Linked DNA regions of Rhodopseudomonas palustris. The protein of the gene in region 2 interacts with the protein of the main gene of each other region in a pairwise test. Links are inferred from orthologs where the notes say so. Each region holds a gene or a part of one and is shown on either strand. Other genes may lie near its edges. The genes, in order: HZF03_RS01405 and HZF03_RS02990.

Region 1 (14,578 bases), 350 kb from region 2 along the record:
CGATCGCCACCGCCTGCTGGAACAGATCGCCGCCGCCGTCGCCACCCATGCCGGTGGCGTCGAACACCGCGCCGTCTTCTTCGCTCGGCTCCTCGGCGGTGACCGCCTCGAGATATTCGGGGGCGCCCTGCGCCTTGAGATGCTTGACGACCTTCTCGACTTCCTCGTCGGAGACGAACGGGCCGTGGACGCGGCTGATGCGGCCGCCGCCAGCCATGTACAGCATGTCGCCCTGGCCGAGCAGTTGCTCGGCGCCCATCTCGCCCAGGATGGTGCGGCTGTCGATCTTCGACGTCACCTGGAAGGAGATGCGAGTTGGGAAGTTGGCCTTGATGGTGCCGGTGATGACGTCGACCGACGGGCGCTGCGTCGCGAGGATCACATGCAGGCCGGCGGCGCGGGCCATCTGGGCAAGGCGCTGCACCGCGCCTTCGATGTCCTTGCCGGCGACCATCATCAGGTCGGCCATTTCATCGACGATGATGACGATGTAGGGCAGCGGTTCGAGGTCGAGCTTCTCTTCCTCGTAGATCGCTTTGCCGGTCTCCTTGTCGAAGCCGGTATGCACCGTTCGGGTCAGCTCTTCGCCCTTGGCTTTGGCTTCGCCGAGACGGGTGTTGTAGCCGTCGATGTTGCGGACGCCGAGCTTGGCCATGCGCTTGTAGCGCTCTTCCATCTCGCGCACCGCCCACTTCAGCGCCACCACCGCCTTCTTCGGATCGGTGACGACCGGCGTCAGCAGATGCGGGATGCCGTCATAGACGGAAAGTTCGAGCATCTTCGGATCGACCATGATCAGGCGGCACTGATCCGGCCGCAGCCGGTACACCAGGCTGAGGATCATGGTGTTGATCGCGACCGACTTACCCGAGCCGGTGGTACCTGCGATCAACAGATGCGGCATGCGGGCGAGGTCGACGATGATCGATTCACCGCCGATGTTCTTGCCGAGGCACAGCGGCAGCTTGTGCACGGTCTCGTTGGTGTCCTTCACGCTGAGCAGTTCGCGCAAATACACCTTCTCGCGATGCGCGTTGGGCAGCTCGATGCCGATCGCGTTGCGGCCGGGCACCACGGCGACGCGCGCCGACAGCGCGCTCATCGAGCGGGCGATGTCGTCGGAGAGGCCGATCACGCGCGACGATTTGATGCCGGGCGCCGGCTCCAGTTCGTACAGCGTGACCACCGGGCCAGGGCTCGCCTTGATGATCTCGCCGCGCACGCCGAAGTCCTGCAGCACGCCTTCCAGCGCGCGCGAATTGGCTTCGAGCTCAGACTTGCTGAGCGGCTGCCGGTCCGACGCCTTCGGTGCGGATAGAACGTTGACCGAGGGCAGGTCGAACCGTGCCTTCTTGGCCACCGGCTTGGGCGCTGCCTTCTTGCGCGGCGCGCGGGCAACCGGAGGGGCTTCCTCCTCGTCGTCGTCCTCGTCTTCGATCTCTTCCACCGGCTCGGGTTCGTAGTCGTCGTGGTGATCGACCTCTGGTGCGATCGGCGGCGCGGCGCGGCCGCCGAGCCGCGGCTCCTGCCGTTCGAAACCCTGCTTGCCGGCCGCGGGTGCACTGCTGACGAGGCCCTGATAGGACAGCTTCGCCAGCCGCCACAGCCGGGCCTTTGCACTCAGCATCGCGTGCACCAGCCAGCCGAGCGACACCGAGCCGCGGTCGGATTCTTCTTCCTCTTCGAGCGGCAGATCCTCATCGGACGCCACCTCGTCGGGTTCCCGCTCGCGCGATCCGAAACCGCCTGCGATCAGGAATGTCGCCAGCACCGCGGCGCCGAGGATGAAGCTGAGGATGACGCGGAAGATCAGGCCGGGGCCGAACACCAGCGACGGCGCCCGCACCAGCGCGTCGCCGACCACGCCGCCGAGCCCGGTCGGCAGCGGCCAGGCGGTGTCATGCGGAAACGACGAGGCAAAGCCGGCCGCGAAGATCGTGCACAGGAACCAGGCGCCCATCCGCAGCGCGGTGCGGTCGAAGGGGCGGTGATTGAGCATCCGCCAGCCCCACACCGCGACCGGCATCAACAGCCCGATCGCACCGAGGCCGAGGATCTGCATCGCCAGATCGGCGCCGATCGCGCCCGGGTAGCCGAGCAGGTTGTGAATGCGCCGCGAGGTGGCGTGGCTGAGGCTGGGATCCTGCACCGACCAGGTCGCGAGCGCAGCCGCCGCCACCGCCGCGATCGCGATCAGGCCGAAGCCAGCGAGCTCGCGCAGCCGCCGCGTCAGCACCTCGCGCACCGAAGGCGGCAGGTGTCCGACCAGGGGAAAGGCTCGTTCGATCGCCGGCATGCTCATGGGGCCCTGCGCATCATCCGAGAATCCGCACCAGGCGATGCAGCGCCTCTGCGGTGGTTTCGCTGTCCTGCACCATCGCGACGCGGATATAGCCGGCGCCGGGATTGCTGCCGTCGTTCTGCTGCCGGGCCAGATAGCTGCCTGGCACCACGCGGACGCCGCTGTCCCTGAACAGGCTCACCGCCGCGGCCTCGTCGCCGCCATGAGCGGAGACGTCGAGCCACAGGCAGAAGCCGCCGGCGGGCCGCTGATAACCGTAACGGGCCCCAAGGATCTGATCGGCGAGATCGAACTTCAGCGCATACAGCCGCCGGTTCTCCTCGACATGCGCTTCATCTGCATATGCGGCGACTGCGACATGCTGCAGCGGGATCGGCACCTGCGGCCCCGCGACGTTGCGCAGCTCGTGATAGGCTTTGAGGAAGTCCTTATCGCCGGCGACGAAGCCGACCCGCATGCCGGCCAAGTTGGATCGCTTCGACAGCGATTGGAACACGACGACGTTGCGGAAATCCCGACCTGCGACCTGCAGCGCGCTGCCGGGCGCGACCTGGGTGTAGATCTCCGAGTAGCACTCGTCGCTGAGGATCATGAAGCCATAGCGATCGGCGAGCTGCTTCAGCCGAACGAAGTAATCGCGCGAGGCGACCGAGCCTTGCGGGTTCGCCGGCGAAGCCAGATAGATCGCCACCGTGCGTTTCAGCGTTGCCTCGTCGAGCCGATCGAGATCCGGCAGGAAGCCGTTGGCAAGCGTGGTCGGGAGGAACACCGCCTCGCAGCCGGCGGCGCGGGCGCCCGCCGCATAGGCCGGATAGAACGGGTTGGGCATCAGGATCGCCGGCGTGCCGTCGCGCTTCGGTACGTAGCGCGTAGCCGCGATCGCGGCGAGAAACAGCCCTTCGCGGCTGCCGTTCAGCACCAGCACTTCCGTCTCGGGATCGGGCGCGCGATCGAGCGCAAAGCGCTTGGTCAGCCAGGCGGATGCAGCTTTGCGGAACGGCTCGATGCCTTTGGCGAGCGGATAGCGGCCGAACTCGGCGGTATGCCGCGCCAGCACGGCGCCGACGAAATCCGGCACCGGATGCTGCGGTTCCCCGACCGACAGATTGATCAGGCTTTGGCCCGGCTGATACGGCGCCAGCAGTTCGGTCAGCCGCGCGAACGGCGAGCGCTCGCTCTGCCCGGTAGCGTCGACGCTGCCGGCCGCACGCGCCGGTGTGGTGGAAGCGGACAAAGCCATTCAAAATACGCCAGTTTTCACCGCACCCGATCGCCTTGGTGGATCGAGCGGAAACAGATCAGCCACCATAGATACGGCGAGGTTAAGACGCGATTAACCATCGACGGTTGGGGGCGGGCTTCTCAGTCTATTCCCGAGCTGTCCTCTGGGACCCACAGATCTCAAGTCAGCACATCCGTCAGCTCTGTTCATGATGGCTGTAATTAATTGGCCGGAGCGTCACAACCTCGGGATTCCAGGTGCAACCGGACGGCACGGACCAGTTAGTGCTCCACCCTGCCGGCACTTCTTGTTCGATACCCCCCATCAGATTGATGATCGCGTCGTAGTCGCGAGAAAAGCGAGGCCAATCGAATTTCAAAGGAGGTCTCTCTGGAACCGACTCCTGGGTCTGCGTGCATATCCTCACAGTAAGATATTCTTCTGTGAGAGACACCAACTGTTCAGGCCCCCTGAGCTGATAGATGCGAGCGGAGCTGGCGAATACTACCTCCGTCCGAAACCTCAGCGTCTCTCTGGACCATTCGCTTCTGGCGAGAACGTAGTTCTCCCAAGCGTCATTCACGGAGAACCAGAGGCCTCGAGGTTTTCTCCCAAATTCCTCAAAATATCCGTCCGAATCCACCGCGCGCATTCTAAAGCACGGCTCTGCGGAGTAATGAAGAAAGGCCATTTGCGCTTTCAGATAAAGTAGATCGCATCCACCGCCGCGCTCGGCGCAACGGACGGCTTGAGCTGGTCGCGGTTCACGACGTCGACCGGATGGTCGAACAGGCCTGCGATGTAGTCCTTCAGCTCCACGTAGTCGAACACGGTGATGTGAGCCGTCGGATCGATCTCGATCAGCACATCGATATCGCTGTCCGGAAGGTTGGTACCACGCGCCACCGATCCAAATAGGGCAGCCCGCCGGACACCGCGCGCACGTAGCGGGGCCTCCGAATTTTTCAAGATCTCAAGTGCGGTGCGGCGGTCCATGGATGCAGTATAGCAGGTTTCGGGTGCGAAGCCTTGCGAGCCGCGAGCCATAAAGAAAGGGGCCCCAGCTTGCGCTGGGACCCCTCGACGGTTCGGACATTGCCGGGTAGTTGCCCGAACCGTAGGTCTGGGCGCGGCGGTCTGGAGAACGCCGCGCCCTCGGGAGAACTTACATGTTGTAAGCGCGCTCGGTGTGCTCGACGAGGTCGAGGCCTTCGCGTTCGACTTCCACCGGGGCCCGCAGACCGACGATCACGTCGACGACCTTGTAGAGGATCGCCGAGCCGATGCCGGACAGCAGCACGGTGGTGCCGACGCCCCAGCACTGCGAGATCAGCTGGGTGGTCATGTCGTAGTCGCCGACCTTGCCGGCCACGTAGTCGTACACGCCGGTGCCGCCGAGAGCCGGGTTCACCAGGATGCCGGTGCCGATCGCGCCGACGATGCCGCCGACCGCGTGGACGCCGAACACGTCGAGCGAGTCGTCATACTTCAGCGCGTTCTTCACCACGGTGCAGAAGAACAGGCAGACCACGCCGACCACCAGGCCGAGCACGATCGCGCCCATCGGGCCGGAGAAGCCGGCAGCCGGGGTGACCGCGACCAGACCGGCAACGGCGCCCGACAGCGCACCGAGCACCGACGGATGACCCTTGAAGATCCACTCGGCGAACATCCACGACAGCGCCGCCGCCGCAGTCGCGACGAAGGAGTTGGTCATGGCGAGCGCAGCGCCGCCCGAAGCTTCGAGGTTCGAACCGGCGTTGAAGCCGAACCAGCCGACCCAGAGCAGCGAGGCGCCGATCATGGTCATGGTCAGCGAGTGCGGGGCCATCAACTCCTTGCCGTAGCCGGTGCGACGGCCGACCAGCAGGGCGCCCACCAGACCGGCGATACCGGCGTTGATGTGCACCACGGTGCCGCCCGCGAAGTCGATCGCGCCCTTCTTGAACAGGAAGCCGGAGTCGGCGTTGACTTCGTCGAGCTTGGCCTGCGCGGCGGTCTTGGCGGCTTCGTCGGCAGCGGCAGCGAGCGCCTTGGCGGCGTCGTTGATCGCGTCCGGACCGGCCCAGTACCAGACCATGTGGGCCATCGGCAGGTAGATCAGGGTGATCCACAGCGGGATGAACAGCGCCACGGCAGCGAACCGGGTGCGCTCGGCGAAGGCGCCGACGATCAGCGCGGGAGTGATCGCGCAGAAGGTCATCTGGAAGCAGACGTACACCAGCTCCGAGATGTTGGCGTCGACCGAGAAGGTCGCGGCCTTGGAGTCGGTGGTCACGCCGGCGAGGAATGCCTTGGAGAAGCCGCCGATGAAGTCCGAACCGCCCGTGAAGGCGAGGCTGTAGCCGTACAGAGCCCAGATAATGCAGGCGATACACACGGTGTAGAACACCTGCGCCAGCACCGAGAGCATGTTCTTGGAGCGGACCAGACCGCCGTAGAACAGCGCCAGGCCTGGGATGGTCATCAACAGCACCAGCACCGTCGAGGTGAGCATCCAGGCGTTGTCGCCCTTGTTGACCGTTGGCTCGGCGTAGGCCGCAGTTGCGGCGAACATGCCGGCCGCAAGGACCGCCAGTCCCGCGCCGTAGGGACGTTTGAACGTCATTTGTCGTCTCCTGAGTGAAGCAATGAAGGTGAGGGGATCAGAGGGCGGCCGCGTCGGCCTCGCCGGTGCGGATGCGCACCGCGTGGTCGAGGCCGATGACGAAGATCTTGCCGTCGCCGATCTGGCCGGTCTTGGCGGCGCTGGTGATCGCCTCGATGGTCTTCTCGACCTGCTCGTTGGCGATCGCGACCTCGATCTTGATCTTGGGCAGGAAGCTCACCGCGTATTCAGCGCCGCGGTAGATTTCCGTGTGGCCTTTCTGGCGGCCGTATCCCTTCACTTCCGTCACCGTCAAACCGTGAACGCCGATGGCGGTCAGGGCGTCACGGACTTCTTCGAGTTTGAATGGCTTAATGATCGCCATAACAATTTTCATGGGTCCTATCCCCGCTAGGTCCCGACCGAACTGGCCGGGAAATGATCTCGACTGAAAATCCCCACGCGGAGCATCACTACGCGGGCACAGCCGGCCCCTTAGAATCAAATGCCGTGCCAGTCGGGCGGGGCTTTGGAATCATTTCGGAATCAGCGCCTTTTTCGCGGTGCGGCACTGGGGCACCAGCTGCGCTATTCGGTCGCGCTCAACAGCTGGGCATGCCTGATCAAAAATCAGGCATGCCAGCTTGCGGACACAATGATTGCCCAACCGAAGGGCATAGCGCTTAGTCTAAAGTCGGGCGCCGGCTTACTGCAGCGCCTCGCCATGCTGCGAAATGTCCAGGCCTTCGATCTCGTGCTCGCGGGAGACGCGCAGCGCCACGAACAGGCTGACGGCCTTCAGCAGCACATAGGTGGCCACGGCGGACCACACGAAGGTGACCAGGATACCGGCGAGCTGGGTCAGTGGCTGCATCCACGAGCCCTCGAGGGCGCCCGAGACGCCACCGATCGAGGCCGTGGCGAAAATGCCGGCCAGGAACGTGCCGGTCAGGCCGCCGATGCCGTGGACGCCGAACACGTCGAGCGAGTCGTCGTAGCGCAGGCGGTGCTTCAGCCAAGTGCAGGCCCAGTAACAGATCAGGCCGGCGACGATGCCGATTACCACGCCGTGCCAGGGTTCGACATAGCCCGATGCCGGTGTGATGGTGCCGAGGCCGGCGACGGCACCGGAAATCATGCCCAGCACCGACGGCTTGCGCCGTGCCATCCATTCGATTGCGCCCCAGGTCAGCGCGCCCGAGCAAGCCGCCAGATGCGTCGCCGTGATGGCGAACACCGCACGGGAATCCGCCGCCAGGGCGGAGCCGCCATTGAAGCCGAACCAGCCGACCCACAACAGGCCGGTGCCGATCACCGCCAGCGACAGGTCGAACGGCGACAGGTTTTCCATGCCGTAGCCATGGCGGCGGCCGATCACGATCGCCGCCACCAAGCCCCCGGTGCCGGCCGACAGGTGCACCACCAAGCCGCCGGCGAAGTCCAGTACGCCCATTGCGCCCAAAAAGCCGCCGCCCCAGATCCAATGCGCCAGCGGCACATAGACGAAGATGAACCAGCCGATCGAGAACAACAGATAGGCGGAAAACCGCATCCGGTCGGCGACCGAGCCGGCCACCAGCGCCACCGTGATGACCGCGAAAGTCATCTGGTAGAGCATGAACAGCGCTTCCGGGATGGTCTTGGCCGCCGGATTGACGCTGTCCATGGTCATGCCGACCAGGAAGATCCGGTCGAACGAGCCGATCAGGCTGCCACCGCCCGTGAAAGCCAGCGAGTAGCCGAATGCCACCCACAGGATCGAGATCAGCGCCACGGCCGCGAGGCTCTGCGCCATCGTGGCCAGCACGTTCTTCTTGCGCACCATGCCGGAGTAGAACAGCGCCAGGCCGGGGATCGTCATCATCAGCACGAAGGCGGTGGCGACCGTCATCCAGGCGGTGTCGGCCGGGCTGATCCCCGGCGCCGTCGTGGCCATCCCCTGCGCCAGCGCCGGCGTCACGCCGACTGCCGCAAGGCCGAATGTTGCAAGGATGTAGCCCGTCGCGGCCGACGCCGCGCGGCGTAGCAACAAGGTCATGATGCCCGTCCTGTTGGAACTGTGCGCGGCGCCCCCCGGCTCCGCGGGGTTGGGAAATGGCTGTCGAAAGCCCGTTACAGCGCGTCGACGTCGGTCTCGCCGGTGCGGATCCGCAAGGCGCGGTCGATCGGCGTGACGAAGATCTTGCCGTCACCGATCTGGCCGGTGCGGGCGCCGCGGGTGATCACTTCGACCGCCTTGTCGGCGAGCGCGGAATCGACCGCAATCTCGATCCGCAGCTTGGGCAGGAAATTCACGATGTACTCGGCGCCACGATAGATCTCGGTATGGCCGCGCTGGCGGCCGTAGCCCTTGACCTCGGTGACGGTCATGCCGTGAACGCCGATCTCGGTCAGCGCCTGGCGGACCTCGTCCAGCTTGAAAGGTTTGATGATGGCGACGACCAGTTTCATGCGTTAGCCCCTCATTCGCGCAAAGCCTTTTGACACCGCTGCGGCGGTGCTCCGGTCCCGTGTATATGCCGGGTTTAGCGGCAAGGCGCGCAGAAAATAAGCTGATTGACTGCTCAGCGAGAAGGCTGACGGCCCGAGCTCGTTCGATGGCTCACTCTCCAAGGGGGCGGGCCCCAGCGCCGGAGCGGCGCTCTCAGCCCTTCGGAGTGTCGCGGCGTTCGCGCACCGAGCCCTCTTGGGCGACGGAGGCCACCAGGGTGCCGTCGGTCTTGAAGATCTGGCCGCGGGTCAGGCCGCGGCCGCCCTGTGCCGACGGCGAGTCCTGCGCGTACAGCAGCCATTCGTCGGCGCGGAACGGGCGGTGAAACCACATCGCATGGTCGAGGCTGGCCGGCATCATCCGCTTGTCGAACAAAGTGCGGCCGTAGCGCGCCATCACCGCGTCGAGCAGCGAGAAATCCGACGCATAGGCCAGCGCGCACATGTGCAGCGCCGGATCGTCGGGCAGCTTGGCGGCTGTCTTGATCCAGACATGGATGCGGCCGTCGTCGATCTTCTGGCCGAAATAGCGCTTCAGCTCCACCGGACGCAGTTCGATCGGCCGGTCGCTCTCATAGTAGCGCTTAATGAAGTCGGGCATGTCCTTGAAGAACGGTTGCTTGACGATCTCCTCCGCCGACAGCGCTTCGGGCGGCGGCACGTCGGGCATCTTGTCCTGGTGGTCGAAGTTGGTCGGCTCGTCGTCGTGGAACGACATCATCAGCGAGAAGATCGCGTTGCCGTGCTGGATCGCCGTGACCCGGCGGGTGGTGTAGCTGCGGCCATCGCGCAGTCGCTCGACCTGGTAGATGATGGGCACCTGCGGGTCGCCCGGCAGGATGAAGTAGCAATGCAGCGAATGCGGCAGCCGGTTCTCGACCGTGCGGCAGCCGGCGACCATGGCCTGGCCGATCACCTGGCCGCCGAACACCCGCTGCCAGCTCGTCTTCGGGCTGGTGCCGCGGAACAGATTCACCTCGAGCGGTTCGAGATCGAGAATCGAGATCAGATCGATCAGGCTCTTGGACACCGGTCGAGCTCCTTCACGGCGGTTCAGGCGGGGCGGGACAACGCGCAACAAAGCGTCGAAACAACAAGTTGGCCCATCGCAGCAGCGACCAGGGCGGAATGCCGCGCGGCCATGCAGGTGATTTCCCACCGCCGGCGTTGTCTGTTAGAAACCGCCCCGGCAACAGCGGGTTGGTCCTTGAAACCTGTTTCGCCCAGCTCCGATCCGGGCGCAAGGATCATGGCGCGAGAGTGAGAAATATGACGGCACCGCGAAGCATTGTGATTGGGGGCGGGGCGTTCGCCGGTTTGGCGCTGGCGCTGGCGTTGCGCCAGGGGCTCGGCCCCGAGGTGCCGGTGATCGTCGCCGATCCGGCGCTCGCGCTGCGACCGAGCCGCGACCCGCGCGCCACCGCGATCGTCGCGGCGTGCCGGCGGTTGTTCGAGGCGCTCGGGGTCTGGGACGAGGTGGCGCCGACCGCGCAGCCGATCATCGACATGATCGTCACCGACAGCCATCTTGAAGACGCGACGCGGCCGGTATTCCTGACCTTCGCGGGCGAAGTGCAGCCCGGCGAGCCGTTCGCCCACATGGTCGAAAACAGATATCTGGTCGAGGCGCTGGCCAAACGCGCCGAGGCCGAAGGCGTCGAGCTGCGCGCCACCCCGGTCACCTCCTACGACGCGCGCACCGAAGCGATCGGCGTCACGCTCGGCGACGGCAGCGTGATCGATGCCAGCCTGCTGGTCGCCGCCGACGGCGCCAAGTCGAAGCTGCGCCAGCGCGCCGGCATCGCCACCTATGGCTGGGATTACGACCAGTCGGGCATCGTCGTCACGGTCGAGCACGAGCGCGACCACAATGGCTGCGCCGAAGAACACTTCCTGCCTGCCGGTCCGTTCGCGATCCTGCCGCTCACCGGCCGGCGCTCGTCGCTGGTGTGGAGCGAGAGCCGCCGCGATGCCGAGCGGATCGTCGCGCTGTCCGAGAAGGAATTCCAACGCGAACTGGAGAAGCGGTTCGGGCTGCGGCTCGGCGACGTCAAGCCGCTCGACAAGCCGAAGTCGTTTCCGCTCGGCTATTTCGTCGCGCAGTCGTTCATCGCACCGCGGCTCGCGCTGATCGGCGACGCCGCGCACGTCATTCATCCGATCGCCGGACAGGGCCTCAATATGGGCCTGCGCGACGTCGCGGCTCTGGCCGAGGTGGTGGTGGATGCGGCCCGGCTGGGGATCGATCCGGGGCAAGTCGACGTGCTGGAGCGCTATCAGCGCTGGCGGCGGTTCGACACCGTGGCGATGGGCGTCGCCACCAACGGACTCAACTTCCTGTTTTCCAACAATTCGCCGCTGCTGCGCGGAATTCGCGACATCGGCCTCGGTCTGGTCGACCGCCTGCCGCCGCTGAAGGGCGCCTTCATCCGGCAGGCCGCCGGCCTCACCGGCGAAATCCCGCGGCTGCTGAAGGGCGAAGCGCTGTAAGGCAGGGTGGAAGCGGATCGACCCGCCGTCTCCGCCGCCGCGGAAAGCAATCAGCTTTTCACCGAATCGCAGCGCGCTCGCTCTCTCGCCTAAGGGAGAGGTTGCGCTGTACTCGGGGTTGAGCTGCCGCTCACCTCACCCGAGCTTCCGCGCCTCTTCGGGCAGCATGATCGGGATGCCGTCGCGGATCGGATAGGCCAGCTTGGCACCGCGGGAGATCAGCTCTTGGCGGGCGGGGTCGAATTCGAGCGGTCCCTTGGTGACCGGGCAGACCAGGATGTCGAGCAGCTTGCGGTCGACAGTGTCGGGCCGCTCGGACGGCGAAAGGCTCATGGCTTCAGGCTCCAGAACAATGGGCTGGCATCGGGCTTGATCGGACAGCAGCGCGGCGCCGTCAACGCGCGCGCGCAAATTGCTGCGCGTTATTGCAGCGGCGGGTCTCCGCTGGTGCGCTTCTTGGCGAGGTCCATCTCGGTGACGGCGATCAGGATTTCGGCGCGCGTCTTCAGATCCGGCGCCTCGAGCAGCGCCTGCTTCTCCGGGGGCCCGTATGGCGACATCATCGCCAGCGCGTTGACCAGAGCCTCGTTCGGCGCGCTTTCGACGCCGTCCCAATCGACCTTGAGATTGTTGGCCTTGAGGAAATCGGTCAGCACTGACAGCAGGGTCTCGCGATCAACCTCGTCCTCGCCCTTGCGGGCGGTAAAATCGTCGACGAACGGGAAATAGTCGACCTTGCACTGCCGGTACGGCGTCAGAACCTGCAGCTCATCGACTACCTTGAAGCGCGACACGCCGGTCAGTTCGAGGATGTATCGGCCGTCGCCGGATTCGGCGAGCTGGGTGATGCGCCCGACGCAACCGACGTTGAACAGCGACGGCTTCTCGGCGGTCTCCGACGAATGCGCCGCATCCGGCTGGATCATGCCGATCAGCCGATGGCCGTCGCGCAGCGCATCGTCGATCATCGCCAGATAGCGCGGTTCGAAGATATTCAGCGGCATCTGACCGCGCGGCAGCAGCAGCGCCCCGGCGAGCGGAAACACCGGAATCACCTCGGGAAGGTCGGCTGGCCCGCGATAGGCGGCATTGATCGGCATCGCTGGCTCCGCGCTTTGAATTGCGACTACGAGAACAGAATCGTCGACAGCCGCTTGCGGCCCTCGACGGTGGCGTCGTCGGTCGGGCCCCAGGCCTCGAAGAACTGCACCAGCTGCTTGCGTGCGCCGTCGTCGTTCCATTTACGGTCGCGCTTGACGATGTCGAGAAGATGCGTGGTCGCATCTTCGCGCCGGTCGGCAGCATTGAGGGCGATCGCAAGATCAAAGCGCGCCTGATGGTCGAGCGGATCGGCTGCGACCTTCTGTTCCAGCTCGGCGATCGGGCCGAGCGACTGCGCCTGCTCGGCAAGATCGATCATCGCCTGCACCGCCTTGACGGCGGCGTCCTCGCGCTTGGCCTCGGGCACCAGCCCCAATGTCTTCTTGGCCTGTTCGGTGGCGCCGGTCTGCATATAGCAGCGGGCCAGCCCGGCGATCGCGGCGACATTGGTGCCGTCGGCGCGCAGCACCTCGGCATAGATCGAAGTCGCAGTCTGGACATCGCCCTCCGCCAGCACTGCTTCGGCTTCCTGGAGCAGCTCGGCGGCGGTCGGCGCACCGCCCGGCATGCCGGCGGTCAGCTTTTCAATGAAGGCGTTGACCTGGCTCTCCGGCACCGCGCCCATGAAGCCGTCGGCCGGGCGGCCATCGACGAAGGCGATCACGGCCGGGATCGACTGGATGCCCATCTGGCCGGGAATCGACGGATGCTCGTCGATGTTCATCTTGACCAGCTTGACCTTGCCGTTCGCGGCCCGAACCGCCTTTTCCAGGATCGGGGTGAGCTGCTTGCACGGACCGCACCACTGCGCCCAGAAGTCGATCAGAACCGGCTGGCGCTTGGATTCTTCGATCACATCGCGGACGAAGCTTTGGGTCGTGGTGTCCTTGATCAGATCGGCGGCTGCCTGAGGCGCCGCACCGCTGCCCTGCTCCAAAATCGTCACGTCGTCCTCGCTGTTGTCGGTCGGTCCGCCGTTTTAACACGGCCCTCGCTCTAGATGGCGCGGGAAGTTCGATTTGCAACGGGAACCGGCCCCGCGCTGGATTGTGGTCGCCCAGACCCCTCTTGACCCTAATTTCGCCGCCGCCGCAGGCGGCCCGCCGGCCGCCCTCGGTCGCATTTGAGTCAAAATCCCCCACGCGGTCATCCGCCCGCAAAAAAAGCCGGCACATGAAATGTCGAACGGCTGTTGCAATCGCCCGCGGCATTTGGCATACGACTGCCCACGGTCGTGCCGACGGCGCGCCGTTTCTCGGATGCGGGTGTAGCTCAGGGGTAGAGCACAACCTTGCCAAGGTTGGGGTCGAGGGTTCGAATCCCTTCGCCCGCTCCAGAGATCCGCCTGTTCAGGCGCCGGCTTTCCAAACCAGCTAAAGTCATCGATTGAGACGCCGGCGCTCGCCTCGGTCGTCGATTATCTTTTTTCGCAGGTCTCTAGAGCCGGGGCCTCGTGCGTCGCTTCGGCTGGGCGTAGCCAGCGGAATCTGGAATAGGTGGCCCGTCGATCGCCTGCAGGCACCAGGAACCACCCGTCCGCCATGCTCTTCTACGATCCCCTGTTCCTGACCTGCTTTCCGTTCCTCTATGTGCTGTATTTCGCGGCCCGTGAGGCGCGGACCAAGCGCTGGATCCTGCTGATCGGCAGCGGGCTGTTCTACCTCTGGGGCGAGCCGCTGTTCGTGCCTGTGGTGGTGGCCTCGGCGCTGATCGATCATCTGCTGGCGCGGCGAATCACAGGCAGCTCGATCGTCCCGACCAAGCGCGCGCTGCTGGCGCTCGGGGTGGTGCAGAACCTCGCAATCCTGATCATCTATAAATACACCAGTTTTGCGCTCGAGAGCCTGAACGTGCTGCTCGCCGCCGGCAAGTTCAGTGCGCTGCCGGTCTGGCACATCGCGTTGCCGATCGGCGTCTCGTTCGTCACCTTCGAGAAGATCACTTACCTGGTCGACAGCTATCGCGGTGTGTCGCAGCCCGCCCGGCGGTTCTCCGACTACTGCCTTTTCGTGTTCTTCTTTCCGAAGCTGCTGGCTGGCCCGATCCTCAAGTATCATGAGATCGATCGCCAGATCGCTGTGCCACGGGGCTTTGAATGGAGCGATTGCGGCGCAGGTTTGGCGCGGTTCGCCCAAGGCGCGTTCAAGAAGCTGCTGATCGCCGATCCGCTCGGTCACTACGCCGACCAGGTGTTCGGCGCCGATCCGGCGACGCTGTCGATGGGGGCCGCATGGTTAGGTACGGTCTGCTTCACGCTGCAGATCTATTTCGACTTCTCCGGCTATTCCGACATGGCGATCGGGATCGCCCGAATGCTCGGCTTCTCGCTGCGCGAGAACTTCAACATGCCGTACATCTCCCGCTCGATCACCGAGTTCTGGCGACG
Region 2 (14,982 bases):
GTTGATGAGCAGATGCAGCCGATCAAAACGGTTGCGCACCGCCTGCGCCAGGGCGCGGACAGAGACATGATCGGCGAGATCGGCGACGAATAGGTGCAGGTCTTGATTGCCGGTGGCGGCGCGAACATCGGCGAGCGCTGCCTCGCCGCGGCCGCGGTCGCGCGCCACCAGGCCGACACGCAGGCCGTCCGCCGCCAGCGCGGTGACGATGGCCTTGCCGAGGCCGGAATTGGCGCCGGTGACCAGCGCGGTGCGTTTGTGTTCGGGGCTCGTGCTCATCGGGGCCTCCTGGCCGTCATCCGCTGAGCTTAGCGCCTCGCGGGCTTGCTGTGATGACGGCCGTACAGGAAGTAGATCGCAAGGCCGATCGCCAGCCACACCGCCAGCCGTATCCAGGTATCGAGCGGCAGGCCAAGCATCAGGATGAACGATACGATCGCCCCGGCCGGCGCCACCAGCCAGATCGCCGGCACCTTGAACGGGCGGTGCTGCTCGGGATGCTTGATCCGCAGCGCCAGCACACCGACGCAGACCACCGCGAACGCGAACAGCGTGCCGATGCTGACCAATTCGCCGACCAGTCCGATCGGCAGCACCCCGGCGAGGCCGGCGACGATCACGCCAGTGCCGATGGTGGCGACATGCGGGGTGCGGAAGCGCGGGTGGGTGGCGGCGGCGCTCCTCGGCATCAGGCCGTCATGCGCCATCGCCCGCAGCACGCGGGTCTGCCCGAGCATCAGCACCAGGATCACCGAGGTCAGCCCGGTGACGACGCCGATCTTGACGATCGAGGACAGCCAGCCGATCCCGGCGGCGTCGATCCCGACCGCGATCGGATCGGGCACGTTGAGCCGGTCGTATGGCACGATCCCGGTCAGCACGAATGCGACCGAGACATACAGCACGGTGCAGATCGCCAGCGAGCCGAGGATGCCGAGCGGCATGTCGCGCTGCGGGTTCTTGGCTTCCTGTGCGGCGGTCGAGACCGCGTCGAACCCGATGAAGGCGAAGAACACCACCGCGGCGCCGCGCAGCACGCCGGACCAGCCGAAGATGCCGTTCTCCTGCGCCGGTGGAATGAACGCGCCATCCGGATTGGCCGCCGTCACCCAGTTGGCCGGCGTCACCATCGGAGCGGCGAAGATCAGAAACAGCGCGATCACCGTCAGCTTGATGCCGACGATGACGTTGTTGAACCGCGCCGATTCCTGGATCCCGATCACCAGCAGTGTGGCGATCGCGACGACGATCGCTATTGCCGGCAGGTTGAGAAACGCCCCGGTGGTCGACCAGGCGTGGGTTGCGGCGTCGTAGGCGAGCGGCGCCGTGGTGAACTGCGGCGGCAGATGAATGCCGAAATTGCCGAGCAGACTGACGAAGTAACCGGACCAGCCGATCGCCACCGTGATGGCGCCGACCGCGTATTCCAGGATCAGGTCCCAGCCGATGATCCAGGCCACCAGCTCGCCGATCGTCGCATACGCATAGGTGTAGGCGCTGCCGGAGACCGGCACGGTCGAGGCCATCTCGGCGTAGCACAGCCCGGCGAACGCGCAGGTGATCGCGCCGAGCAGGAACGACAGCGACACCGCCGGCCCGGCATTGGCGGCGGCGGCGTGGCCGGTGAGCACGAAGATGCCGGCACCGATGATGCCGCCGACCCCGAGGGCGACCAGATTGACTGCCGACAGCGACCGCTTCAGGTGGCGGACCTCGCCGTCGCCGCTGTCCCCGGCCGCAGCCTCGATTTGCAGGCTGCTCAGCGATTTACGCGTCCAGATCCCGGCCACTCTCGAACCCCCATTGCCCTGCGGCGGAACCCGCTCGATCTCAAGCGCGGCGACGGCCGCCGGGTTCCATTGCGCCGGCGCTCGCTTCTGGCGGCACCATCGCCGTCAGGCAGCCGAGCGCCGCCCGCACCAGCTGGTGGCGGTACACCGCAAATTCGGCGGGCGGCATGCCGCGGATCAAAGCGTGGGCGAACATTCCGTACATCAAGCTGAAAACCGGCAACGCTGCTTCGGCGGCGGAGCGGCCGGCGGGCCAATCCGAGGCGCCTTCGAGCAACGCCTGCCACTCCTTCAGGAACAGGTCGTAGGCTTCGAGATAGTGGCTGCGCTCGCTCTTGTGCCGCTCCAGCATGAAATGCTGCATCCATTCCCGCGGCGCCTGGGCATAGATTTCGGCCTGCGCCGTGATCGCCGCCGTGACGCCGGTGGCGAGATCGTAGCTGCCGAGCGCGGTGCGGCGGCGGCGCAGCGCCAGCAGCAGATCCTTGGTCCGCAGATGCACGCAGGCGCGTGCCAGTTCGTCCTTGCTGGAGAAATATTCGTAGAAGGTGCCGAGCCCGACGCCGGCCACCAGCACGATCTCGCGGATCGTGACTTCGGAGAACGGCTTTTCGTCGAGAAGCCGAACAAATGCGTCGCGGATCGCCCGCGAGGTCTCGTGCGAGCGCGGCTGCACCGGCCTTCGCCGTGATTTTGCTGGGGTTTCCGCGCGCTTCGCCATCCAGGCCCAATCCGAACACCTGCCCGATACGGCTTGCCTATGATGCCTGCCGAACCATCGCAAGCGCCAGACGCGCCGCTCCGGGAGGACCTAAATGCTCAACGCCGCCATCGCCGACAGCTACGGCGCCGTCACCCATGAGGTGATCAACCAGCCGGTCGAACTCGCCGACTACAATCTGTTCAGCGCCGACCGGCCGCTGGTCGAGGCGGTGACGCGCGAGGGCGCCGAATGGGCCGCCAACGACATTGCCGATTTCGGCGCCCGGATCGGCACCGCCGAGTATCTCGAACTCGGCGCGCTCGCCAACCGGCATCTGCCGGAATTCGACACCCATGATCGCTACGGCCGCCGCACCGACCTGGTGCGCTTCCATCCGGCCTATCACCGGCTGATGCAGACCTCGATCGAGAACGGGCTGCACTCTTCGCCGTGGACCGATCCGCGCAAGGGCGCGCACGTTGCCCGCGCCGCGCGGTTCTATCTGCACAGCCAGATCGAGGCCGGCCACGGCTGCCCGATCAGCATGACGTTCGCGGCGGTGCCGTGCATCAGCCTGCAGCCGGACGTCGCCAAGGTGTGGCTTCCGAAGGTCCTGGCGCGCAGCTACGACGCGCGCAACGTGCCGGCCGAGCAGAAGCAGGGCATTACCATCGGCATGGCGATGACCGAGAAACAGGGCGGCTCGGATGTCCGGGCCAATACCACCCGGGCGATTCCGATTGGTGCCGGCGGGCCGGGTGGCGAGTACGAACTGGTCGGCCACAAGTTCTTCGTCTCGGCGCCGATGTGCGATGCCTTCCTGGTGCTGGCGCAGGCGCCGGGCGGACTGTCGTGCTTCCTGGTGCCGCGCTGGAAGCCGGACGGCGCCAAGAACCCGCTGCAGGTGCTGCGGCTGAAGAAGAAGATGGGCAACGCCTCGAACGCCTCGAGCGAGACCGAGCTGCGCGGCGCGTTCGGCTGGATGATCGGGCCCGAAGGCCGCGGCGTTGCCACCATCATCGAGATGGTGGCGATGACAAGGTTCGACTGCATGATCGGCTCGTCCGCGATCATGCGCGCGGCGCTGTCGCAGGCGATCGATCATTGCCGCCAGCGTGCCGCGTTCGGCCGGCTGCTGATCGAGCAGCCGATCATGCAGAACGTGCTGGCGGATCTCGCGATCGAAACCGAAGCGGCGCTGGCGCTGACGATGCGGATCGCCCGGGCGCTCGACCATCGCACCGAGGAACATGAGGCGCATCTGATCCGGATCGGATCGGCGATCGGCAAGTACTGGATCTGCAAGCGCACGCCCGGTCTCACCGCCGAGGCGATGGAGTGCATCGGCGGCTCCGGCGTGATGGAAGACGGGCCGATGCCGCGTCACTTCCGCGAAAGCCCGGTCAATGCGATCTGGGAAGGCTCGGGCAACGTGCAGTGCCTCGACGTGCTGCGGGCGATGACGCGCGCGCCGGAAACGCTGCAGGCGTATTTCGCCGAGGTCGAGCAGGCCAAGGGCGCCGACGTGGCGTTCGATCGCCACATCGCCGCGCTGAAGGACGACATGCGTGATGCGTCCGACTTCGAGGAGCGTGCCCGCGACCTGGTCGATCGTTTGGCCGTCGGGCTGCAGGCCAGCGTGCTGATCCGGCATGCGCCTGACGAGGTCGCGGAGGCATACTGCGCCTCGCGGCTGGCGCAGCGCGGCGCGCATCATTACGGCGCGCTGCCCAAGGGCGTGAACTTCGCCGCGATCATCGACCGCGCCCGGCCGCGGTAACCATTGCGGTTATGAGAGAGGCCTCGCATTCATTCGTCATGCCTCGCGCTTGTCGCGGGCATCCACGTCTTGAAGGGCAAGGTCAGATCAAAACGTCGATGCCCGGCGCAAAGGCCGGGCATCACGTGTATCAGGCGGACCGCTGCGTTTGTGTGCTGGTTGTTACTTCGGCGCCGCGTCCTTCTTCAGGACCAGCGCCAGCGCAGCGTTGAGCTGGGCGTCTTCGGGCTTGCCGATCAGGTCCGCCTTGATCGGCGCCGAGGTCGCGGACTTGGTCTTGTCGTCGGTCGGCTCGCCGGTCTTCGGCGTCGCCTTGGTGGCGCTGGCGTCCGACTTGCCGAGCTGGCCCGGATTGGCGATCGCGCCGTGCAGCGCGCTTTCGCGGATCAGCGGGCCGCCGCTGATCTGCTGATCCTTCGGCGCCTCTTCGATCACGTCCGGCACGATGCCCTCGTCCTGGATCGAGCGGCCGGCCGGCGTGTAGTACAGCGCCGTGGTCAGCCGCACCGCGCCGTGACCCTTGATCGGAATCACGGTTTGCACCGAGCCCTTGCCGAAGCTGGTGGTGCCCATCACGGTGGCGCGCTTGCGGTCCTGCAGCGCGCCGGCAACAATCTCCGACGCCGACGCCGAGGCGCCGTTGATCAGCACCACGATCGGCACGCCCGGCAGCTTGTCGCCCTTCGACGGCGCCGAGAACACCCGCTGGTCGTCGGCCTGGCGGCCGCGGATCGACACCACGGTGCCGCCGTCGAGCAGGTCGCCCGCCACCGAGACGGCGGCGTTGAGCAGCCCGCCCGGATCGTTGCGCAGGTCGATCACCAGCCCCTTGAGGCCGCCGTCCTTGGCGTCGCTCTTCAGCTTGGTGAGCGCAGCGGTGAAGCCGTCGGCGGTGTCGGCGCCGAACTGGCTGATGCGGATGTAGCCGACGCCGTCCGGCTTGATCTCCGACTTCACCGAAGCGACGCGGATGATTTCACGGGTCAGGGTAACGTCGAACGGCTCGTCCTTGCCGCGCAGAACCGTGATGGTGACCTTGGTGCCGGGGGCGCCGCGCAGCATGTCGACGACGTTACGCAGGCTCATGCCCTGAGTGGTGGCGGTGCCGACCTTGATGATCAGGTCGCCCGGCTCGAGCTTGGCGCGCGCCGCCGGGGTGCCGTCGATCGGCGACACAATCCGCGGAATCCCGCCCTGAGCGGTGATCTGCATGCCGAGGCCGCCGAACTGGCCCGACATGTCGGTCTGCATGTCCTTGAATTCCTTCTCGTCCATGTAGTCCGAATGCGGATCGAGCCGGTTCAGCAGGCCCTTCAGGGCATCCTTGGTCAGCTCGTCCGAGGGGATCGGATGGACGTAGGCGCGCTGCACCAGCTGGATCACGCCGCCGATCAGGTCGAGATCGGCCGGGGCGGTCTGCTCGCGCTGCAGGGCGAGCGCGGAGACGACGGGAACCGCGACGACGCCGAGGACGGCAAGCGAGCGGACGACGATTTTGCGCATGGACTAACTCATGTGAAGGGGCGGAAAATTGCCGCCGTGGTGGCGTTGCGGAACCAGAACCGACCGCGGTCGCCATCGGTTCCCGTGAAGGGGGCACCGGCGCCCGGATAGGACGCCTGATCAGATACGTGCGAAGCGGGCGTGATCAAGGCACCCGATGCGGTCAAGCCGCCGGCTTTTCGGCGGCGTCGCCGTTGGCGAGCAGGTGCACCAGCGCCCGCTTGATCGCCGCCTGGCGGGTCGGGGCGGTGATCTGCGCACCTAACAAATCGGTCACGTAGAACACGTCGCGGGCACGTTCGCCGAAGGTCGCGACATGCGCCGAGGCGATGTTGAGGTTGAGTTTCGAGATCGCCGTGGTGAGCTGGTACAGCAGGCCCGGGCGATCCAGGCCGCTGACTTCGATCACCGTATAGCGGTCGGACCAGTTGTTGTTGATTTCGACCTCGGGCTCGACCACGAAGGCGCGCAGCTTGGCCTTGCTGCCGCTGCTCGCGCGGCGTGCGACCGCCTCGGGTAGCCGCAGCTTGCCTTCGAGTACCTCTTCGATGGTCTCGCCGATGCGGGTGGCGCGGCGCCCCTCGTCCTCGTCGCGGTCGTATTCGCGGCTGATCGAGATAGTGTCGAGCGCGCGGCCGTCGGTCGTGGTGTAGATCTGGGCGTCGACGATGTTGGCGCCGGCGCTGGCACAAGCTCCCGCGATCACCGACAGCAGCCACGGATGGTCGACCGCCAGGATGGTGAGTTCGGTGACGGCGCGGGCTTCGTCGAAGCCGACATTGATCGCCAGCTTATGGCCTGCCTGTTCGGAGGCGCGCAGGAAGCGGGCATGGCGGATCTTGCGCTGCAGATCGACCTTCAGCCAGTACGCCGGATAGTGCCGCGCCACATAGGCGTTGAGGTCGGCCTCCGGCCATTCGGTGAAGGCGGCGCGGAATTCGGCTTGCGCGGCGCGGATGCGCTCGGCGCGGTTCACTTCCGAGAAGCCGCCGGTCAGCACCGGCTCGGTCTCGTAGTACAAGGTCCGGATCAGCTGCGCCTTCCAGCCGTTCCACACCCCCGGACCGACGCCGCGGATGTCGGCGGTGGTCAGGATGGTGAGCATCTTCATCTGCTCGACGGTCTCGACCACCGCGGCGAAATTCTCGATGGTCTTGCGGTCCGACAGGTCGCGCGACTGCGCCACCGTGGACATCACCAGATGCTTCTCGATCAGCCACGCCACCAGCTCGGTGTCGGCGGTGCTGAACCCGAACCGCGGGCAAAGCCGCCGCGCCACCTTGGCGCCGGCGGTGGAGTGATCCTCGGGCTGGCCCTTGGCGATATCGTGCAGCAGCACCGCGGCATACAGCACCGCACGGTGATCGGGCCTGATCTTCCGGATCAGCTCCGACGACAGCGCGAACTCATCGTTCCCGCCGCGTTCGATCTCCTGCAGATTGCCGACGCAGCGGATCAAATGCTCGTCCACCGTGTAGCTGTGATACATGTTGAACTGCATCATCGACACGATGCGGCCGAAGGCGCGGATGAAGCGGCCGAGCACGCCGGTCTCGTTCATCCGCCGCAGCACCGGCTCGGCGTTGTCGGAAGTCAGAATCTCGACGAACAGCCGGTTGGCTTCGGGATTGTCGCGAAGCTGCGGCGTAATCAGCGACAGCGACCGCGTCACGCTGCGCATCGCGTCCGGGTGGAAGGCGAGATTGTTCTTCTGCGCCAGCCGGAAGATCCGGATCAGATTGACCGGATCGTGCTTGAACACGTCCGGCACAGCCAGATTGATGCGGTTATTGTCGATGACGAAATCGTCGCTCTCCGGCACCCGGCGGCGCTTGGCGGCGGGCCGCAGCCGCGCCATCATCCGCGTGAGCGCCGGCGCCGCCTTGGCCTGCTGATCCTCCAGCTTGGCGCACAGGATCGCGGTGAGGTTGCCGACTTCCTTGGCGATCAGGAAGTAGTGCTTCATGAAGCGCTCGACATCCTGCATTCCCGGATGCGAGGTGTAGCCGAGCCGCACGCCGATCTCGCGCTGCAGATCGAACGACAGCCGGTCTTCGGCGCGCTTGGTCACGAAGTGAATGTTGCAGCGGACCGACCACAGGAAGTCTTCGCAGCGGCGGAACGTGCGGAATTCGGCCGGATCGAACACGCCGCGCTCGGACAGCTCGCTGGCTTCGCGAACCCGGTAGACGTATTTGGCGATCCAGAACAGCGTGTGTAGGTCGCGCAGGCCGCCCTTGCCGTCCTTGACGTTGGGCTCGACCAGATAGCGTGACTGGCCGGAGCGGCGGTGGCGCTCCTCGCGCTCGGCGAGCTTGGCGGCGACGAATTCGGCCGCGGTGCCCTCGACCACCTCCTTGTCGAAACGCTCGACCAGCTCGGCGTACAGCGCCTCGTCGCCGGCCAGAAACCGCGTCTCCAGGATCGCGGTGCGGATCGTCATGTCGGCGCGCGCCTGGCGGATGCACTCGTCGACCGAGCGGGTGGCATGGCCGACTTTCAGCCCGATGTCCCACAGGCAGTACAGGATGACTTCGGCGACCTGCTCGCCCCAGGCGGTCTGCTTGTAGGGCAGGATGAACAGCAGGTCGATGTCGCTCTCCGGCGCCATCAGGCCGCGGCCGTAGCCGCCGGTCGCCACCACTGTCATCCGCTCAGAACTCGAGGGCGTCGGGGTGTTGTAGAGGTATTCAGTTGCGGCGTTGAACAGCAGCCGGATGATCGCGTCCTGGACGTAGCACAGCCGCTCGGCGCAGCGCCGGCCGTGGCGGTCGCGCAGCAACTGCGCTTCGGCCTCGGTGCGGGCTTTGGCCAGCTCCGCCTTCATCAGCATCGCCAGCGCGGTGCGGAACGCGGCGTCGTTGCCGGAGTGTTTTTCGGCCAGCGTTGCGATTTCGGCGGCGACCCGGGCGCTGTCGAAGCGCTCGTCGGCGGCGGGGCGGGGAGGTGACACGACTTTGTCCATGGCTATTTCCGGATATCGGACGGCAACGCTGCTGTCACGGAATTCCACCCAAGGGTAACTGCGGAGGCGGCCTTGGCCCAGCCAGCATAGGCGCCTGCAACGGATTGTGACGATGGGATTTTCGTCAGTTTTCGTGAATTCTCCTTCTCATCGTCGCGAGCTTGTGAGAGAGGGGAACGCCGCTCCCGCGCCGGCGGGGGTACAACCTGCCGAAAGCGCCCGATGTCCAGTAAAGTCTCCCCGCTCGCCCCCACCGATGTCCCCGCCATGCCGATGATCGCCGGCGTGCGCCTCGCGACCGCCGCGGCCGGCATCCGTTACAAGGGCCGCACCGACGTGCTGCTGGTCGAAATGGAGAAGGGCACCACGGTCGCCGGGGTGTTCACCACCTCCAAATGCGCCTCCGCGCCGGTGGAATGGTGCCGCGACAAGCTGAAGGGCGGCGGCGCCCGGGCGCTGGTGGTCAACTCGGGTAACGCCAACGCCTTCACCGGCAAGTCCGGCAAGCAGGCCACCACGCTGACCGCACAGCTCGCCGCCAAGGCGATCGGCTGCAAGCCGGCCGAAGTGTTCCTGGCTTCGACCGGCGTGATCGGCGAACCGCTCGACGCCACCAAGTTCGACGGCGTTCTCGATGCGCTGGCGCTTGACGCCGGCCCCGACGGCTGGATGGACGCCGCCAAGGCGATTATGACCACCGATACCTTCCCGAAGGTCGCGACCGCCACCGTCAAGCTCGGCAAAGCCAAGGTGACGATCAACGGCATGGCCAAGGGCGCCGGCATGATCGCGCCCGACATGGCGACGATGTTGTCGTTCATCTTCACCGATGCGCCGCTGTCGGCCTCCTGCCTGCAGGCGCTGCTCAAGGCCGGCGTCACCGACACTTTCAACGCAGTGACCATCGACGGCGATACCTCGACCTCTGACACGCTGCTGGCGTTCGCGACCGGCGCAGCCGCCGAGAACGGCGCGCCGAAGATTTCGCGCGCCTCGGACCCGCGGCTGAAGGCCTTCGTCAAGGCGTTCAACGCGGTGCTGGCCGATCTCGCTGAGCAGGTGGCGCGCGACGGCGAAGGCGCCCGCAAGCTGGTCGAGATCATCGTCGAGGGCGCCAAGACCAAGGTTTCGGCTCGCAAGATCGCGCTGTCGATCGCCAATTCGCCGCTGGTGAAGACCGCCATCGCCGGCGAAGACGCCAATTGGGGCCGGGTGGTGATGGCGGTCGGCAAGGCCGGCGAGCCGGCCGATCGCGATAAGCTGTCGATCTCGTTCAACGGCATCCGCGTCGCCAAGGCCGGCGCGCGCGATCCGTCCTACAACGAGAAGGAAGTCTCGGCCGAGATGAAGAAGCCGGTGATCCAGATCAAGGTCGCCCTCGGCCTCGGCAAAGGCCGCGACCGCGTGCTGACCTGCGACCTCACCAAGGAATACGTCGCGATTAACGGCGATTATCGGTCGTGAACCGGGCGGTCGCTGCAGGCATCGTCGTCACGGCGGCGGTGCTGGTCGGCGCAGCGTGCGCGCAGGCCGAGACGGCGTATTTGCGCCGTACCGTGCCGAGCGATACCGAAACCATGATCGGCATCGGGGCCCGCTTCGACAAAGCCTGCCGGAGTGTTGGGCTGTTCGAGGTCCTGCTCGACGAACCGCCGCAGCACGGGTCGGTGTGCATGCTTGCGGGGTCGGTCCGGCCGACGCGACTGTTCGCCGGCTCGGGTACAAAGTGTCTGGGGCAGCCGATGCCCGGAGTTCAGATCATGTACCGATCCGATCCAGGCTACGCCGGCCGCGATACGCTGCGCTATACGTTGAAATCCCCGCGGATCAGCAAGCCGCATCAATTCACGATCGAAGTCCGAGCGACCTCCAAGATTGAAGGTGGTCGACGATTGGATGTTGAGCAACCGCGCCAGTCGCCGGGGCCGATGCCTACCTGCGTGGCGCTGACATCGTAGGCAATCCATGAACCTCCTCCTCGTCGTCGCCGTGGCGCTGATCGATGCCGATAATCGCGTGCTGATCGCGCAGCGGCCAAAGCACAAGCAGCTCGGCGGTCTGTGGGAGTTTCCCGGCGGCAAGCTCGATCCCGGCGAGCGGCCGGAGGCGGCGCTGATTCGCGAGCTCGACGAGGAGCTCGGCATCACCGTGAAGGAAGCCTGTCTGGCGCCGCTGACCTTCGCCAGCCACGCCTACGAGGACTTTCACCTGCTGATGCCGCTGTATGTCTGCCGGCGGTGGGAAGGCCTGGCGATGCCGCGCGAAGGCCAGGAGCTCGCCTGGGTCCGCGCCAACAAGCTGCGCGACTATCCGATGCCACCGGCGGACCTGCCGCTGATCCCGCCGCTGATCGAACTGCTGATGTAGGGCGCCGGCCAAATTCGAAGGCGTCATGCGCGGGCTTGACCCGCCTGCGGGGCCGAAGCCCCTTCGGCGCGGCGAAGGCCCGCGCATCCATCATCTTGCGAAGAGGGATGGATCGCCGGGTCAAGTGTTCAGCCCGGCGATGACCGCGATAGACAAGAGCAAAGGCCTGCAACGGGGGCAGGCTGCTCAGCGTTTCCCCTTGATCGCCTCTTCCAGACTCACCTTCGCCGAGCCCGGCTTCAGCGGCTGCTGCTGGCTTTCGTGCGGAGACCAGCCGGACAGCCAGACGATTTCGAAGGTGGCGCGGATGCGGCCGTCGGGGTCGCTGAAGCGGTCGGCATAGATCTGCGCCATCCGTGTCAGGGTGGTGCGGCGCAGCGGCGTCCGGCGGCGCTCGATCAGGACATTGGTGGCGCCCATCCGCCGCAGATCCTGCATCAAGGCGAAGGCGTGGTCGTAGCGCACCACGACGCGGTCGACGTCGGTGACCGGCAGCGCGAAGCCTGCGCGCTGCAGCAGCGCGCCGAGATCGCGCAAATCGGCGGCCGGCGCGACGCGCGGCGACACGCCGCCTTCGATCTCTGCTTCGGCGGAAGCGAACGCCTGGCGCAGCTCGGTCAGCGTATCGCCGCCGGTCAGCGCCGCGAGCAGCAGCCCGTCAGGCTTGAGTGCGCGGCGAAGCTGCGCCAGCACGCCCGGCAGGTCGTTGGCGAATTGCAGCGCCAGCGCCGAGACCACGAGGTCGAGCGATCCGGGCGCGAACGGCAGGGCTTCGCTGCCGGACGGATCCACTGCAAGATGCGCGAGCTTGGGAAACCGCTGCAGCTTCAGCCCGCCGGGCGTCCAGAGATCGGCGACCTCGGTGAAGTCGCGCAGCACGGCATGGAGCCGCTCGTCCATCTCGTCGGCGACGCGGTCGAGCAGGAAAGGCACCGAGCCGAGCGCGGCGGCGCGGTGCAGCCGCGCCGTGAGCAGCCGGCGATCGAACAGGATCGGCGTCGAGTCAGCCATGGCAAATCAGAATCGAGAAAGCACGATCAGTTCAGCTTGGAGGCCGCGGCCGGGCCCTGCTGCGAGGCTTCGAACATCTTCAGCACCGCATCCAGCGCGTTGCGCAAGTGCTGCGCGCCGGCCTGGCTGCAGCGCAGCCGGGCGGTGGTGACGAACTTCACCTCGACCGTTCCGTCCGTCAGCGGGTTGAGCGTGCGCGCCGCGAGTTCGACCTCGACGCCGTTGGCAATTACCCCGTGCGCCGGCGCGATGTCGAAATACACGTGCGGCGCGGTCGGAATATCCAGATAGGTGACGTCGGCAGGCTTGTCGGTGGGCTCGGACACGGCGATCTCCCGGAGAAGGACTGGCGGTGTTGTGCGCTTTTTTCCGGCCCGGCACTACAAGGTTCTGTCGCTTGACGGTTGCGGGGATAGCGCTAGCCTCGCGTCATGCGTGTGGGGACGATCAATCGGGCCGGCGTGGGCGGGCTGAGCAGCTTTTCGGCCGCTGCCAATAGTTTGCGCCGGATCTGGACCCGCGCGACTCAGGCGGCGCTCGATTTGGCGCTACCGACGCTGTGCGTCGCCTGCCGCGAGCCGGTCGCCGGCGAGGGCGTCTGTGCGCAGTGCTGGTCGCAGCTGTCCTTTATCGCCCCGCCTTACTGCGAAAAGCTCGGCATCCCGTTCGTCTATGATCCCGGCCCCGGTATGCTGTCGATGCAGGCGATCGCCGATCCGCCGGCCTATAGCCGCGCCCGCGCCGCCGTGCGTTACGACGAGGTCGCCAAGGCGCTGGTGCACGGCCTCAAGTTCCATGACCGCACCGATCTGGCGCCGATCATGGGGCGGTGGATGGCTCGTGCCGGCCAGCCGCTTCTCGCCGATGCCGATCTGCTGGTGCCGGTGCCGCTGCATTGGCGCCGCGGTTTCTCGCGTCGCTACAATCAGTCCGGCGCACTGGCGCAGGTGATCGGTCGGCAGGCCAAATTGTCGGTCGCGGTCGAGGCGCTACAGCGGGTTCGCCCGACCGCGCATCAGATCGGGCTATCGCGCAGCGAGCGTGCCGCCAATGTGCAGGGCGCCTTCAAGGTTCCGAAGCACCGCAAGGCCGAGATCCAGGGCCGGCGGATCGTGCTGATCGACGACGTGCTGACCTCTGGCGCCACCGTCGATGCCTGCGCCCGGGCGCTGCTCCGGGCGAGGGCGGCCTCGGTCGACGTGCTGGTCTTCGCGCGGGTTGTCGATACGCTGAAATCCCCCATATAATCCGCTCCTTGCGCCCATCCTCGGCAACCAAACGGAGCCTGAATGCCCGCAGCGATCGAGATCTTCACCCGCCCCGGCTGCGGCTATTGCAGCGCCGCCAAGTCGCTCCTCAACCGCAAGAAGGCGGTCTTCACCGAGTACGACGTCGCGGTCGATCCGGGCTACCGGGTGAAGATGGACGAGCGCGCCGGCCCCGGCGCCACCTATCCGCAGATCTTCATCGGCGACTTCCACGTCGGCGGCTGTGATGATCTCTACGCACTCGACCGCGAGGGCAAGCTCGATGCGCTGCTCGCCGACGAGAAGGCTGCGTCATGACCGAAGCGGTGCCGTTCAATGCCGCCCTTGTGCAGATGCGCAGCGGCCTCACTCCCGAGCCCAATCTCGAGCAGGGCACCCGGCTGATCCGCGAGGCGGTGAAGGCTGGCGCCGACTACGTGCTCACCCCTGAGGTGAGCAACATGATGCAGCTCAACCGCGAAGCGCTGTTCGCGCAGCTCGCCGAGCAGGACGACGATCTGTCGCTGAAGGCGTATCGCGAGCTGGCGCGCGAACTGAACATTCATCTGCACATCGGCTCGCTGGCGCTGCGCGCCTCGCCGGAGCGCGCGGTCAACCGCTCGTTCCTGATCGGCCCGGACGGCGCGATCCTTGCGAGCTACGATAAGATCCACATGTTCGACATCGATCTCGGCAATGGCGAAAGCTACCGGGAGTCGGCGAACTACCAGCCGGGCGAGACCGCGGTGATCTCGGATCTGCCGTGGGGCCGGATCGGCCTGACGATCTGCTACGACGTGCGTTTCCCGGCGCTGTACCGCGCGCTGGCCGAATCCGGCGCGTCGTTCCTGGCGGTGCCGGCGGCGTTCACCAAGCCGACCGGCGAGGCGCACTGGCACGTGCTGCTGCGCGCCCGCGCCATCGAGAACGGCTGCTTCGTCTTCGCCGCGGCGCAGGGAGGCCTGCACGAGAACAAGCGCGAGACTTTCGGCCATTCGCTGATCATCGATCCGTGGGGCAAGGTCCTGGCCGAAGGCGGCATCGAGCCCGGCTTCGTCATGGCGCGGATCGATCCGGCCGAAGTGACGAAGGCGCGCGGCAAGATTCCGTCGCTGCAGCACGGCCGGCGCTTCACTGTCGCCGATGCGAACGCGGGCCCCGGCCATCTGCATCTGGTCCGGCAATCATGATCCGCTACAGCCTGCGCTGCGACAAAGGCCACGTGTTCGAAAGCTGGTTTCAGGGCTCGTCGGCTTATGAGTCCCAGGTTCGGCGCAAGCTGGTGAGCTGCCCGCAATGCGATTCGGTGAAGGTCGAAAAGGCGATCATGGCGCCGCAGATCGTCGGCAAGAAAGGCCGCGGCCGCGCGCCCGAGCCGGCTGCCGCCGAACCCGCCGCGACCAACCTTCCGGCGGAGACTGCTTCTGCAAATTCGCCGACGCCGCTATTGATGGCTCAGGAGCGCGAGCTGCGCGCCAAGCTGAAGGAATTGCGCGACCATATCGTCAAGACCGCCGACAATGTCGGCGAACGCTTCCCCGAGCAGGCGCGCGCGATGCACTATGGCGATATCGAACACCGCCCGATCTACGGCGAGGCTTCGCCGACCGAGGCCA

Evidence for each region.
Region 1: the proteins of HZF03_RS02990 (region 2) and HZF03_RS01405 interact in binary tests that used the Escherichia coli proteins (3 or more experiments, as listed by UniProt). The link is inferred for Rhodopseudomonas palustris from one-to-one orthologs.

What each region holds. Positions count from the first base shown.
Region 1 is NZ_CP058907.1:290,499-305,076, reverse strand. What follows is about bases 4,840-7,795. They hold HZF03_RS01405 (P-II family nitrogen regulator), read right to left. Parts: upstream 6,509-7,795; coding sequence 6,170-6,508; downstream 4,840-6,169. Other genes in these bases: HZF03_RS01400 (ammonium transporter), read right to left, coding at 6,818-7,795; HZF03_RS01410 (ammonium transporter), read right to left, coding at 4,840-6,132. Also shown: HZF03_RS01425 (DNA translocase FtsK), read right to left, coding at 1-2,302; HZF03_RS01420 (aminotransferase class I/II-fold pyridoxal phosphate-dependent enzyme), read right to left, coding at 2,316-3,542; HZF03_RS01415 (nucleotidyltransferase family protein), read right to left, coding at 4,224-4,571; more of HZF03_RS01410, read right to left, coding at 4,690-4,839; more of HZF03_RS01400, read right to left, coding at 7,796-8,149; HZF03_RS01395 (P-II family nitrogen regulator), read right to left, coding at 8,224-8,562; tesB (acyl-CoA thioesterase II), read right to left, coding at 8,756-9,631; HZF03_RS01385 (ubiquinone biosynthesis hydroxylase), read left to right, coding at 9,730-11,091; HZF03_RS01380 (Trm112 family protein), read right to left, coding at 11,227-11,424; HZF03_RS01375 (LON peptidase substrate-binding domain-containing protein), read right to left, coding at 11,514-12,191; trxA (thioredoxin), read right to left, coding at 12,218-13,138; HZF03_RS01360 (MBOAT family O-acyltransferase), read left to right, coding at 13,734-14,578. UniProt on the Escherichia coli protein: Involved in the regulation of nitrogen metabolism. Regulates the activity of its targets by protein-protein interaction in response to the nitrogen status of the cell.
Region 2 is NZ_CP058907.1:641,419-656,400, forward strand. What follows is about bases 5,740-9,099. They hold HZF03_RS02990 ([protein-PII] uridylyltransferase), read right to left. Parts: upstream 8,742-9,099; coding sequence 5,940-8,741; downstream 5,740-5,939. Other genes in these bases: HZF03_RS02985 (S41 family peptidase), read right to left, coding at 5,740-5,776; argJ (bifunctional glutamate N-acetyltransferase/amino-acid acetyltransferase ArgJ), read left to right, coding at 8,964-9,099. In the rest of the region: HZF03_RS02965 (SDR family NAD(P)-dependent oxidoreductase), read right to left, coding at 1-279; HZF03_RS02970 (amino acid permease), read right to left, coding at 309-1,790; HZF03_RS02975 (TetR/AcrR family transcriptional regulator), read right to left, coding at 1,831-2,466; HZF03_RS02980 (isovaleryl-CoA dehydrogenase), read left to right, coding at 2,606-4,273; more of HZF03_RS02985, read right to left, coding at 4,436-5,739; more of argJ, read left to right, coding at 9,100-10,205; HZF03_RS03000 (hypothetical protein), read left to right, coding at 10,202-10,699; HZF03_RS03005 ((deoxy)nucleoside triphosphate pyrophosphohydrolase), read left to right, coding at 10,707-11,108; HZF03_RS03010 (methyltransferase domain-containing protein), read right to left, coding at 11,295-12,119; HZF03_RS03015 (hypothetical protein), read right to left, coding at 12,146-12,445; HZF03_RS03020 (ComF family protein), read left to right, coding at 12,551-13,366; grxC (glutaredoxin 3), read left to right, coding at 13,409-13,684; HZF03_RS03030 (carbon-nitrogen hydrolase family protein), read left to right, coding at 13,681-14,556; HZF03_RS03035 (DUF1178 family protein), read left to right, coding at 14,553-14,982.